Regions from separate parts of the Lentzea chajnantorensis genome, predicted to be linked through region 2. Evidence: riboswitches for the same ligand, from Rfam matches in the RefSeq annotation. Region 2 holds a riboswitch; the other holds the start of a gene.

What was found. Region 2 has a riboswitch for glycine ahead of gcvT (glycine cleavage system aminomethyltransferase GcvT). Riboswitches for the same ligand answer to the same signal wherever they lie in the genome.
Region 1: it holds a riboswitch for glycine, as region 2 does, so the genes downstream of both, gcvP (aminomethyl-transferring glycine dehydrogenase) here and gcvT (glycine cleavage system aminomethyltransferase GcvT) in region 2, are expected to answer to the same signal.

Annotation. Positions count from the first base shown of each region.
Region 1 is NZ_JBSDZT010000002.1:3,214,277-3,219,327, forward strand. It holds gene garA (glycogen accumulation regulator GarA) at 91-549, shown strand; gene ACVDFE_RS16560 (bifunctional nuclease family protein) at 974-1,447, shown strand; gene ACVDFE_RS16565 (MerR family transcriptional regulator) at 1,754-2,320, shown strand; glycine riboswitch at 2,419-2,514, shown strand; gene gcvP (aminomethyl-transferring glycine dehydrogenase) at 2,665-5,051, shown strand, end outside.
Region 2 is NZ_JBSDZT010000002.1:2,890,984-2,896,034, forward strand. It holds gene ACVDFE_RS14960 (hypothetical protein) at 253-432, shown strand; gene ACVDFE_RS14965 (helix-turn-helix transcriptional regulator) at 597-1,088, shown strand; gene ACVDFE_RS14970 (hypothetical protein) at 1,218-1,601, shown strand; gene ACVDFE_RS14975 (DUF3817 domain-containing protein) at 1,616-1,918, shown strand; glycine riboswitch at 1,964-2,055, shown strand; glycine riboswitch at 2,057-2,144, shown strand; gene gcvT (glycine cleavage system aminomethyltransferase GcvT) at 2,244-3,338, shown strand; gene glyA (serine hydroxymethyltransferase) at 3,352-4,617, shown strand; gene ACVDFE_RS14990 (COG4315 family predicted lipoprotein) at 4,867-5,051, opposite strand, start outside.

The sequences.
Region 1 (5,051 bases), 320 kb from region 2:
GGCCGGAAGGGGAGCCGCTCCTCGGGGGGCGACTCGAACGCGATAGGTTTTACCGGAAACGACGGACCCAGCAGCAGGAGGAGAGCTGAGGTGAGCACGAACGACGGCCCAGGCGTTCCGCCGGAGCAGTCCCCGGAGCGGACCTCCGTCTTCCGGGCGGACTTCCTCCAGGAGATGGAAGGCGGCGCCGAGGCGCCCGCACAGGAGCCGGCCGTTGCCGGTGTCGACGCCCTTCCCGCCGGTTCCGCGCTGCTCGTGGTGAAGCGCGGCCCGAACGCCGGTTCGCGGTTCCTGCTGGACCGCGACACGACGAGCGCGGGGCGCCACCCCGACAGCGACATCTTCCTCGACGACGTGACGGTCTCGCGCCGCCACGCCGAGTTCCGCCGGGAGGGCGGCGAGTTCGTCGTGATCGACGTGGGCAGCCTCAACGGCACCTACGTCAACCGCGAGCCGGTCGACCAGGCCGTCCTCGCGAACGGCGACGAGGTCCAGATCGGCAAGTTCCGCCTGGTCTTCCTGACCGGTCCCGGCTCCGCGGGAGCCTGACGGCCTGGGACCGGCCGGTCCCGGGTCTGCGGGATGACGAGCGTCGGGGCGGTGCTCACGCAGCTCCGCCCCGAGTTCCACCGTGCAGTGCTGTTGCCGTCTTCTCCACTGTTTTGCGTCATTGAGCAGTTCGCCGCGCTCCGCGGGAGTTTTCCTGCGTCGAGCCCGAACGCACTCGTGCGCTGACCGCCTTTGCGCGGAACTCCTGCCGGTTCGCCGTGCTTTCCGGGAATCGGCCGGCCTCTTCCGCTCGTTGTACCCGGTGCGGGGAAGAGCGGGTTCGAGCGGCCATCGTCTTGATCACGTTCTGCCCGCAACGATTGAGCACACGGCCCGCTTGGCGGGTAGCGTCGAACGCGTGTGCCGGGGGATGCTCGGAGACGTTCCGGGTACTCCCCAACGAGTCAGAGGGAGGCGAGACCCGATGAGCGAGATGCGTGTCGTGGGCGTCCGGGTGGAGCTGCCCCAGAACCAGCCGATCCTCCTGCTGCGCGAAACCGAGGGTGAGCGGTACCTGCCGATCTGGATCGGCTCGGTCGAGGCCACCGCGATCGCGCTGGAGCAGCAGGGCGTGCGACCGGCCCGCCCGCTCACCCACGACCTGCTCAAGGACGTCATCGGGGCGCTGGGCCGCAACCTCGAACAGGTGCGGATCACCGACCTGCAGGAGGGCACGTTCTTCGCCGAGCTCGTGTTCGACGGCGACGTGCGCGTGTCCGCCCGCCCGTCCGACTCGGTGGCCCTCGCACTGCGCGTCGGCGTGCCGATCCACGCGGAGGAGTCCGTGCTGGCGGAGGCCGGTCTGATCATCCCGGACGAGCAGGAGGACGAGGTCGAGAAGTTCCGCGAGTTCCTCGACTCCGTGTCTCCCGAGGACTTCCGGGGCGCCGACACCTGAGTTCCCCCGACTGTCGCTGACCGTCTTGTTCGGACCCGGCGCCGATCGGTGGGGTGTCCCTCGATCGGACTACTTTCCGCACATCATGGCCGCTAAACAATCACTAAACGTCACCTGAACGTCCTAGTTCGGGTGACGGTGCGGACCCCCGCCTCAGGTTGGGGGCCAACACTCCCCGCGCGTCGCGTTGACCTGCCCTCGGAGCGGTCTTACCGTCGAACTCGAGTGGACGTCGCCGGTCTGCGCGAGTGGACCAGGCGGCTTGACGGCCCCGACTTTCGTGGCCGTTGGCGAGGGGAGGCAGGCGTGGTCGAGGAAGCGCCCTTGCGGGCCGAATCCGGGCAGCAGGGTGAGCTGTTCCCGGACTCCTCGCTGCCGGACGAACTCGTCGGCTACCGGGGACCCGCGGCGTGCCAGATCGCCGGGATCACCTACCGGCAGCTCGACTACTGGGCCAGGACCGGCCTGGTCGCGCCGACGGTGCGGATGGCGCACGGCTCCGGCAGCCAGCGGCTCTACTCCTTCAAGGACATCCTCGTCCTGAAGGTCGTGAAGCGGCTGCTGGACACCGGGGTCTCGCTGCAGAACATCAGGGTCGCCGTCGACCACCTGCGCCGCCGCGGCGTGCAGGACCTGGCGCGGATCACGCTCTTCTCCGACGGCACGACCGTCTACGAGTGCACCTCCCCCGAGGAGGTCGTCGACCTGCTCCAGGGCGGGCAGGGCGTGTTCGGCATCGCGGTGAGCGGTGCGATGCGGGAGATCAGCGGGACCATCCACGAGTTCCCGGCCGAACGTGCGGACGGCGTGGAGATCGCGCCGATGACCGAGGACGAGCTGACCCGCCGCCGCCGGGAGCGCGCCACCGGCTGACCCGCTGTCGCCGGCTCAGCCGGTCCCGTCGCTGAGACGTAGGTCGCGTCGGTGGGGACTGGCGGGCCTGCCTGCGGGTACTCTTCACGGGTAGTCGCTGAACTCAGGCGGGAGAGACCGGGTGCTGCACCCGGCGCCGAAGGAGCAAGTTCCTCCCCGGGAACCTCTCAGGCACCCAGGACCGCGTGAGCGAGACGCCTCTGGAAAGCGGATCTCTCGAGATCCCGCCGACGGTGAAAGCCCGCTCTCGTGGCGGGTGAACCTCTCAGGCGCCCGATGCCGGGTACGGACAGAGCGGGGAGGGCACCAGGACACGTGTGCCCGCAGCCCCCCGGAGGCGTTAGATGACGCAGGACCGCATTCCGCTCGCCGCTCTCGAGCACGGCACCCCGTTCGCGGACCGGCACGTCGGCCCGCGCCCCGCCGAGCTCGCCCGCATCCTCGACGTGATCGGTGTCGGATCGCTGGAGGAGCTGGCGCAGCACGCGGTGCCCTCGTCCATCCACGAGCGCGACCTGGTGCTGGACCTGCCGGCGCCCGCCACGGAGACCGAGGCGCTGGCCGAGCTGCGCGCGCTCGCCTCCCAGAACCGGCCGATGACCCAGATGATCGGCCTGGGCTACTACGACACCGTGACGCCGGGCGTGATCCTGCGCAACGTCCTGGAGTCGCCCGCCTGGTACACCGCGTACACGCCGTACCAGCCGGAGATCTCGCAGGGCCGCCTGGAGGCGCTGCTGAACTTCCAGACGATGGTCGGCGACCTGACCGGCCTGCCGATGGCCAACGCGTCCATGCTGGACGAGTCGACCGCCGCCGCCGAGGCCATGACCCTGGTGCGCCGCGCGGGCAGGGCGAAGTCGAACAAGTTCGTCGTGGACGCCGACACGCTGCCGCAGACGCTGGCCGTGATCGAGACCCGCGCCGAGCCGCTGGGCATCGAGGTCGTCGTCGCCGACCTGTCGCAGGGCATCGAGGGCCTGGGCCTGGGCGGTGACTTCTTCGGCGTGCTGCTGTCCTACCCCGGTGCGTCCGGTGTGGTCCGCGACCAGGCCGCGCTGGTGGAGGAGATCCACGCCGCCGGCGCGCAGGCCGTCGTCGTCGCCGACCTGCTGGCGCTGACGCTGCTGCGCCCGCCCGGTGAGATCGGCGCGGACGTCGTCGTCGGCACCACCCAGCGCTTCGGCGTGCCGATCGGCTTCGGCGGCCCGCACGCCGGCTACATGGCCGTCCGCTCCGGCCTGGAGCGCCAGCTGCCCGGCCGCCTCGTCGGCGTCTCCGTCGACGCTGACGGCTCGCTGGCCTACCGCCTGGCGCTGCAGACCCGCGAGCAGCACATCCGCCGTGAGAAGGCGACCTCGAACATCTGCACCGCGCAGGTGCTGCTCGCCGTGATCGCGTCGATGTACGCGGTCTACCACGGCCCCGAGGGCCTGCGCGCCATCGCGACCCGCGTGCACCGCCTGGCCACCGTCCTCGCGACGGGCCTGTGCGAGGCCGGTCTCGACGTCGTGCACGGCGAGTTCTTCGACACCGTGCAGGTGCGCGTCGAGGGCCGTGCCGCCGAGGTAGTCGCCAAGGCCCGCGAGCTCGGCATCAACCTGCGCCTCGTGGACGCCGACGTCGTGGCAATCGCTTGCGACGAGAAGACCACGCGCGCGCACGTCGTCGCCGTGTGGGAGGCGTTCGGCGTGACCGGGTCCGATGTGGACGCGATCGACACCGACACCGCCGACGGCATCCCGTCGGACCTGCGCCGCACCTCGGACTACCTGACCCACCCGGTGTTCCACGCGCACCGCTCCGAGACCGCGCTGCTGCGCTACCTGCGCGCACTGTCCGACAAGGACGTCGCGCTGGACCGCAGCATGATCCCGCTCGGCTCCTGCACGATGAAGCTGAACGCGACCGCGGAGATGGAGTCCATCACCTGGCCCGAGTTCTCGACGCTGCACCCGTTCGCGCCGGTCGAGGACGCGAAGGGCCTGCTGACGATCGTGTCGGACCTGGAGGCGTGGCTGGCCGAGGTCACCGGCTACGACGCCGTGTCGCTGCAGCCGAACGCCGGCTCGCAGGGCGAGTTCGCCGGCCTGCTGGCGATCCGCGCCTACCACCGCGCCAACGGCAACTCCGCCCGTGACGTCTGCCTGATCCCGTCGTCCGCGCACGGCACGAACGCCGCGTCCGCCGTCATGGCCGGCATGCGCGTCGTCGTCGTGAAGTGCGACGACAAGGGCAACATCGACATGGGCCACCTGCGCACCACGGTCGCCGAGCACGCCGACGACCTGGCCGCGATCATGATCACCTACCCGTCGACCCACGGCGTGTACGAGGACACCGTCCGCGAGGTCTGCGGCCTGGTCCACGACGCGGGCGGCCAGGTGTACGTCGACGGCGCGAACCTCAACGCGCTGATCGGCCTGGCCCGCTACGGCAAGTTCGGCTCGGACGTCTCGCACCTGAACCTGCACAAGACGTTCTGCATCCCGCACGGCGGCGGCGGCCCCGGCGTCGGCCCGATCGGCGTGAAGTCCCACCTCGCCCCGTTCCTGCCGAACCACCCGCTGCAGCCCACCGCGGGCCCCGAGACGGGCGTGGGCCCGATCTCCGCGGCCCCGTGGGGTTCCGCGTCGATCCTGCCGATCTCGTGGGCGTACGTGCGCATGATGGGCGGCGACGGCCTGCGCCGCGCGACCCTGACCGCCGTGGCCGCGGCGAACTACGTGGC
Region 2 (5,051 bases):
CTGTGTCTTGTCCAAGCTGTGGGATTCGAGGGTCCTCGCGCTCACCTCGTGCCCAGGACATCGGCGCTGGAAACCGGCGGCTTTAGCCGCCATTCGGGTGACAACAGGCCCGGTGCAGACGTGCGGTGGCGGTGGATCCGCCGCCCTGCCTGGCGTGGTGGTTGTTCATCGCACGGGTGAATGAGGGAGCATGTCGGGTGACACGGGCGGTTCGCCGCCCCACCTGTGAGCGACATGGACGGAGAGGGACCTGTGAACCTCAAGAAGGTGCTGGTGCTGGCGGGCGTCGCGCTGGTGCTGTTCCTCCTGATCACCCAGCCGGAAGAGTCCGCGTCGGGGGTCCAGACGGCCCTCGGCTGGCTGCGCGAGGGTGCGGAGTCGATCATCACCTTCGTCAGGAGCCTCTTCGGGACGGCCACCCCCGTCGCCTAGTGACCCTCGGTGATCCTCGGCCCTCCGCGTTGAGCCGGACGGGTGGAATGAGGCCAATCACGCACTGGTAACGGGTGTTCTGGCGATTCAGGGTCTGGCGATTGTCAGACCTACCGAATACCTTCCGCTGCAATGGCCGATCCCCGACCGACGAGGAGGCATGGATGGTCGAGGACTCCGGGGTCCACGAGCTGTTGCAGCAGTGGGCGGCTGAACGGTCTGACGACGCAGAGATGCAGGAGGTGAACCGGATCAAGAACGCGTGGCTCGCGGAGGCTCCCCCCTCGGCGCCCGGCATCCCCGTGCAGCGGGGAGGCAGGAGTGGGCCGCGTGGCTTGGTCAAGGTCGACTCGGCGGATCCGGCCTACGTGGCCGCGATGCGCAAGCGGGCGCCGGAGGCACCCGAGGCACTGCTCGCCGCCGCGGCGAGCTACTGGCAGCTGGTGGGCGACGTCGCCGAGGCCGAGCAGTGGTGGGACGCGGGCATCAGCCCGCTGGACCAGCGCGCGCTCGACTACCGCGCCGCCGGCCTCACGCCTGCCGACCTCGGAAGGCGCCTGGGACCGATGACGGTTCTCCAGCACCTCCGCCGCGGTTCGGCCGCGGCCTGGTGCGTTGCTCGTCTGCAGAGGCAGCGCCGGGACGGCGTGGCGTAGGAGAAGCGGGCTGTCGAGGCATCGGCAGCCCCGAAGTTCACTCGCAAACGGGCACGCGCGCTCCCGTGGCGCGCTACCCCTCACGGGTGGCCTCCTGACAGGAGGCCTCACCCCAGTAGTGTGGAGGTCGTGCGCGGCCTCCTTACTCCCCAGCGTGTGCTGATCGCGCTCGCCTGTCTGGCGGCGCTGGTCCTCTGCTGCGGGCTCGCGTGGTGGCAGTGGCAGCGCTTCGAGTCCGCGAGCGGCACGTTCCAGAACCTCGGGTACGTGCTCCAGTGGCCGCTCTTCGGCCTCTTCCCCCTCTTCATGGTGTGGCGGTTCCGCCGTCTCGCGCGCCAGCGCCGTGACGAGGCTCTCTCCGCACCGGAGCCGGTTGCACCCCCCGTCGCACCGGTGACTACCGTTGACGCCGTCAAACCCGCGCCTGTCGAGCACTTCGACGACGAAGAAGACGCGGAGCTCGCGGCCTACAACCGCATGCTCGCGGACCTCAACGCGCGGGACGGTCGTTGAGCGAAGGCGGGCAGATGAAGGGTGCGTTGACCCGGTTCCGGGTCATGGCTTACGTGGTCGGTGTCTTCCTGCTGCTGCTGGTCGTGGCGATGGTGCTGAAGTACGCCGCCGGCATGGACCAGGCGATGAAGGTCGTCGGCCCGATCCACGGGTTCCTCTACGCCATCTACCTGGTGCTTTCGGTCGACCTGGCGCTGAAGCTGCGCTGGTCCATCAAGGGCACCGCGCTCGTGCTGGTCGCGGGGACGATCCCGTTCCTGTCGTTCTGGGCGGAGCGCAAGGTGGTGGAGAAGACTGCTCAGGGCGTGCCGCTGTGACGTTCGGCCTGCTAGCGTCTGGGGCAACCAACTGAACACGGCCGTCGATGTCGCGCGGGAGAAGCTCCCTTCAGCGGGAGCGCCGAAGGAGCAACTCCTCCCCGGAATCTCTCAGGCACAGATACCGCACGACGAAGGCAACTCTGGAAAGCAGGCTCATCAGGAGCCTCGCCCACGGTGCAAGTCGCTCCGGCGACGAAGCTCTCAGGCTCATGACAGAGGGGGAGGCTCGCTCTGGTGAGGAGTCTCCGGTGGACCGTGTCATTCTTCTGTTGCCTCAGCCGGCCTGGCCCGGCTCTTCGGCGCACCCTGGAGGAGCGTTCTGATGTCCCGCCTCACGCCACTGAACGCTGAGCACGAGTCGCTCGGCGCGATGTTCACCGACTTCGCGGGCTGGAAGATGCCGCTGCGCTACTCCAGCGAGCTGGCCGAGCACCACGCCGTGCGCACCACCGCCGGCCTGTTCGACCTCACGCACATGGGTGAGATCGTGCTGACCGGGCCGCAGGCCGGTGCCGCACTCGACTACGCGCTGGTCGGCCACATCTCCGCGCTCGCGGTCGGCAAGGCCCGCTACACGATGATCACCCAGGCCGACGGCGGCGTGGTCGACGACCTGATCGTCTACCGGCTGGGCGACGAGGAGTTCATGGTCGTCGCCAACGCCTCGAACGCCGCCGTGGTCGCCGAGGCGCTCGTCGAGCGGGCCGCCGGTTTCGACACCGCCGTCACGGACAGGTCCACGGACTACGCGTTGATCGCGATCCAGGGTCCGAAGTCGGTGGAGGTCCTCGCCGGACTGACCGACACCGACCTGTCGACGGTGAAGTACTACGCCTCCTACCCCTCGAAGGTGGCCGGAGTGGACGCGCTGCTCGCGCGCACCGGCTACACCGGCGAGGAGGGCTTCGAGCTGTTCGTCGCGCCCGACGACGCCGCCGCAGTGTGGACGGCGCTGCTGGAGGCCGGGCAGCCGCACGAGCTCAAGCCGTGCGGTCTCGGCTGCCGTGACACGTTGCGCCTGGAAGCCGGGATGCCGTTGTACGGCAACGAGCTGACCACCTCGCTCACCCCGTACCACGCGGGTCTCGGCCGGGTCGTGAAGCTCGACAAGCCGGGCGACTTCGTCGGCCGCGAGGCGCTGGCCGAGGTGTCCGAGTCCGATGTGGACTCCGTGCTGGTCGGCCTGAAGACCCCCGAGCGCCGCGCGCCCCGCCACGGTTACGCCGTGCTGAACGGCGACGAGGTCGTCGGCGAGGTGACCTCGGGCGCGCTGTCGCCGACCCTGGGCTACTCGGTGGCGATGGCCTACGTGAACCGGGCGAGCTCCGCGCCCGGCACCCCTCTGCTGGTGGACGTCCGCGGCAAGAAGCAGCCGGTCGAGGTCGTCGCACTTCCGTTCTACAAGCGCGCCAAGTAGGGAGATCCTCCAGATGTCCGACCAGTTCAACGCCTCCCTCGCGGAGTACGACCCCGAGGTCGCGCAGGCCGTTGCGGCCGAGCTGGCGCGCCAGCAGGGCACCCTCGAGATGATCGCCTCGGAGAACTTCACGCCGGTCTCGGTGCTGCAGGCCCAGGGTTCGGTGCTGACCAACAAGTACGCGGAGGGCTACCCCGGCCGCCGCTACTACGGTGGCTGCGAGCACGTCGACGTCGTCGAGCGCCTCGCCATCGAGCGCATCAAGTCGCTCTTCGGCGCCGGTTTCGCCAACGTCCAGCCGCACTCCGGCGCCCAGGCCAACGCCGCCGCGATGTTCGCGCTGCTGCAGCCCGGCGACACGATCCTCGGCCTGGACCTCGCGCACGGCGGTCACCTGACCCACGGCATGCGCATCAACTTCTCCGGCAAGCTCTACAACGTCGTGCCGTACCACGTCTCCGACGGTGACGGCCGCGTCGACATGGCCGAGGTCGAGCGCCTCGCCACCGAGCACCGCCCGAAGCTGATCGTCGCCGGCTGGTCCGCCTACCCGCGCCAGCTGGACTTCGCCGAGTTCCGCCGCATCGCGGACTCGGTCGAGGCCTACCTGATGGTCGACATGGCGCACTTCGCGGGCCTCGTGGCCGCGGGCCTGCACCCCTCGCCCGTCCCGCACGCCCACGTCACGACCACGACGACGCACAAGACCCTCGGCGGTCCGCGCGGCGGCGTGATCCTGTCGAACGACGCCGACATCGCCAAGAAGATCAACTCGGCGGTGTTCCCCGGCCAGCAGGGCGGTCCGCTGGAGCACGTGATCGCCGCCAAGGCCGTGGCGTTCAAGCACGCCGCGTCGGAGGAGTTCGCCGACCGCCAGCGCCGCACCCTCGACGGCGCCCGCATCCTCGCCGACCGCCTCTCGCAGCCCGACGTCGCGCAGGCCGGCGTGAAGGTGCTGACCGGCGGCACGGACGTGCACCTGGTCCTGGTCGACCTGGTCAACTCCGAGCTGGACGGCAAGCAGGCCGAGGACGTGCTGCACCGGATCGGCATCACGGTCAACCGCAACGCGGTCCCCAACGACCCGCGCCCGCCGATGGTCACCTCGGGTCTGCGCATCGGCACCCCGGCACTGGCCACCCGCGGCTTCGGCGAGGTGGACTTCACCGAGGTCGCCGACGTGATCGCCGAGGCCCTCAAGCCGGGCGCCGCGATCGACGAGCTGCGCGCCCGCGTCGAGGTGCTGGCCGCGAAGCACCCGCTGTACTCCACGCTCTAACCCTGTGGCAACGAAGGGGCGGCACCGGACCTCCGGCGCCACCCCTTCTCCGCCTGTTCGAACGTCACGCGGGGGCCCCGCGTTTCCCTGTGGGGAACGCGGGGCCCCCGCGTGACGTGAAAGAGCACTCGATCGGGTGAGAGCGGAACGACGGGAACCCCGGCCCCTTCCCCGGGGCCGGGGTTTCGCGTGTCAGGGTGTTGTGGGTGTCAGGTGGACAGTCCTAACGGGATGGTCGTTGCAAGGGGACTAGGCCGCGGGCACCGTCACGCCGGGGGGAAGGCATTCGACGTTGCGCTTGCCGTCGGGCTGGATCACGAACCAGGTGTTGCCGACGCCCTGGCCTTTCCAGGCACCCGGCTTCGGGTCCTGCGAGTAGGCGTAGAGCGCCCAGCCGTCGATCGCGACCTGCTTCTTGCCGTCAGCGCGGGTGA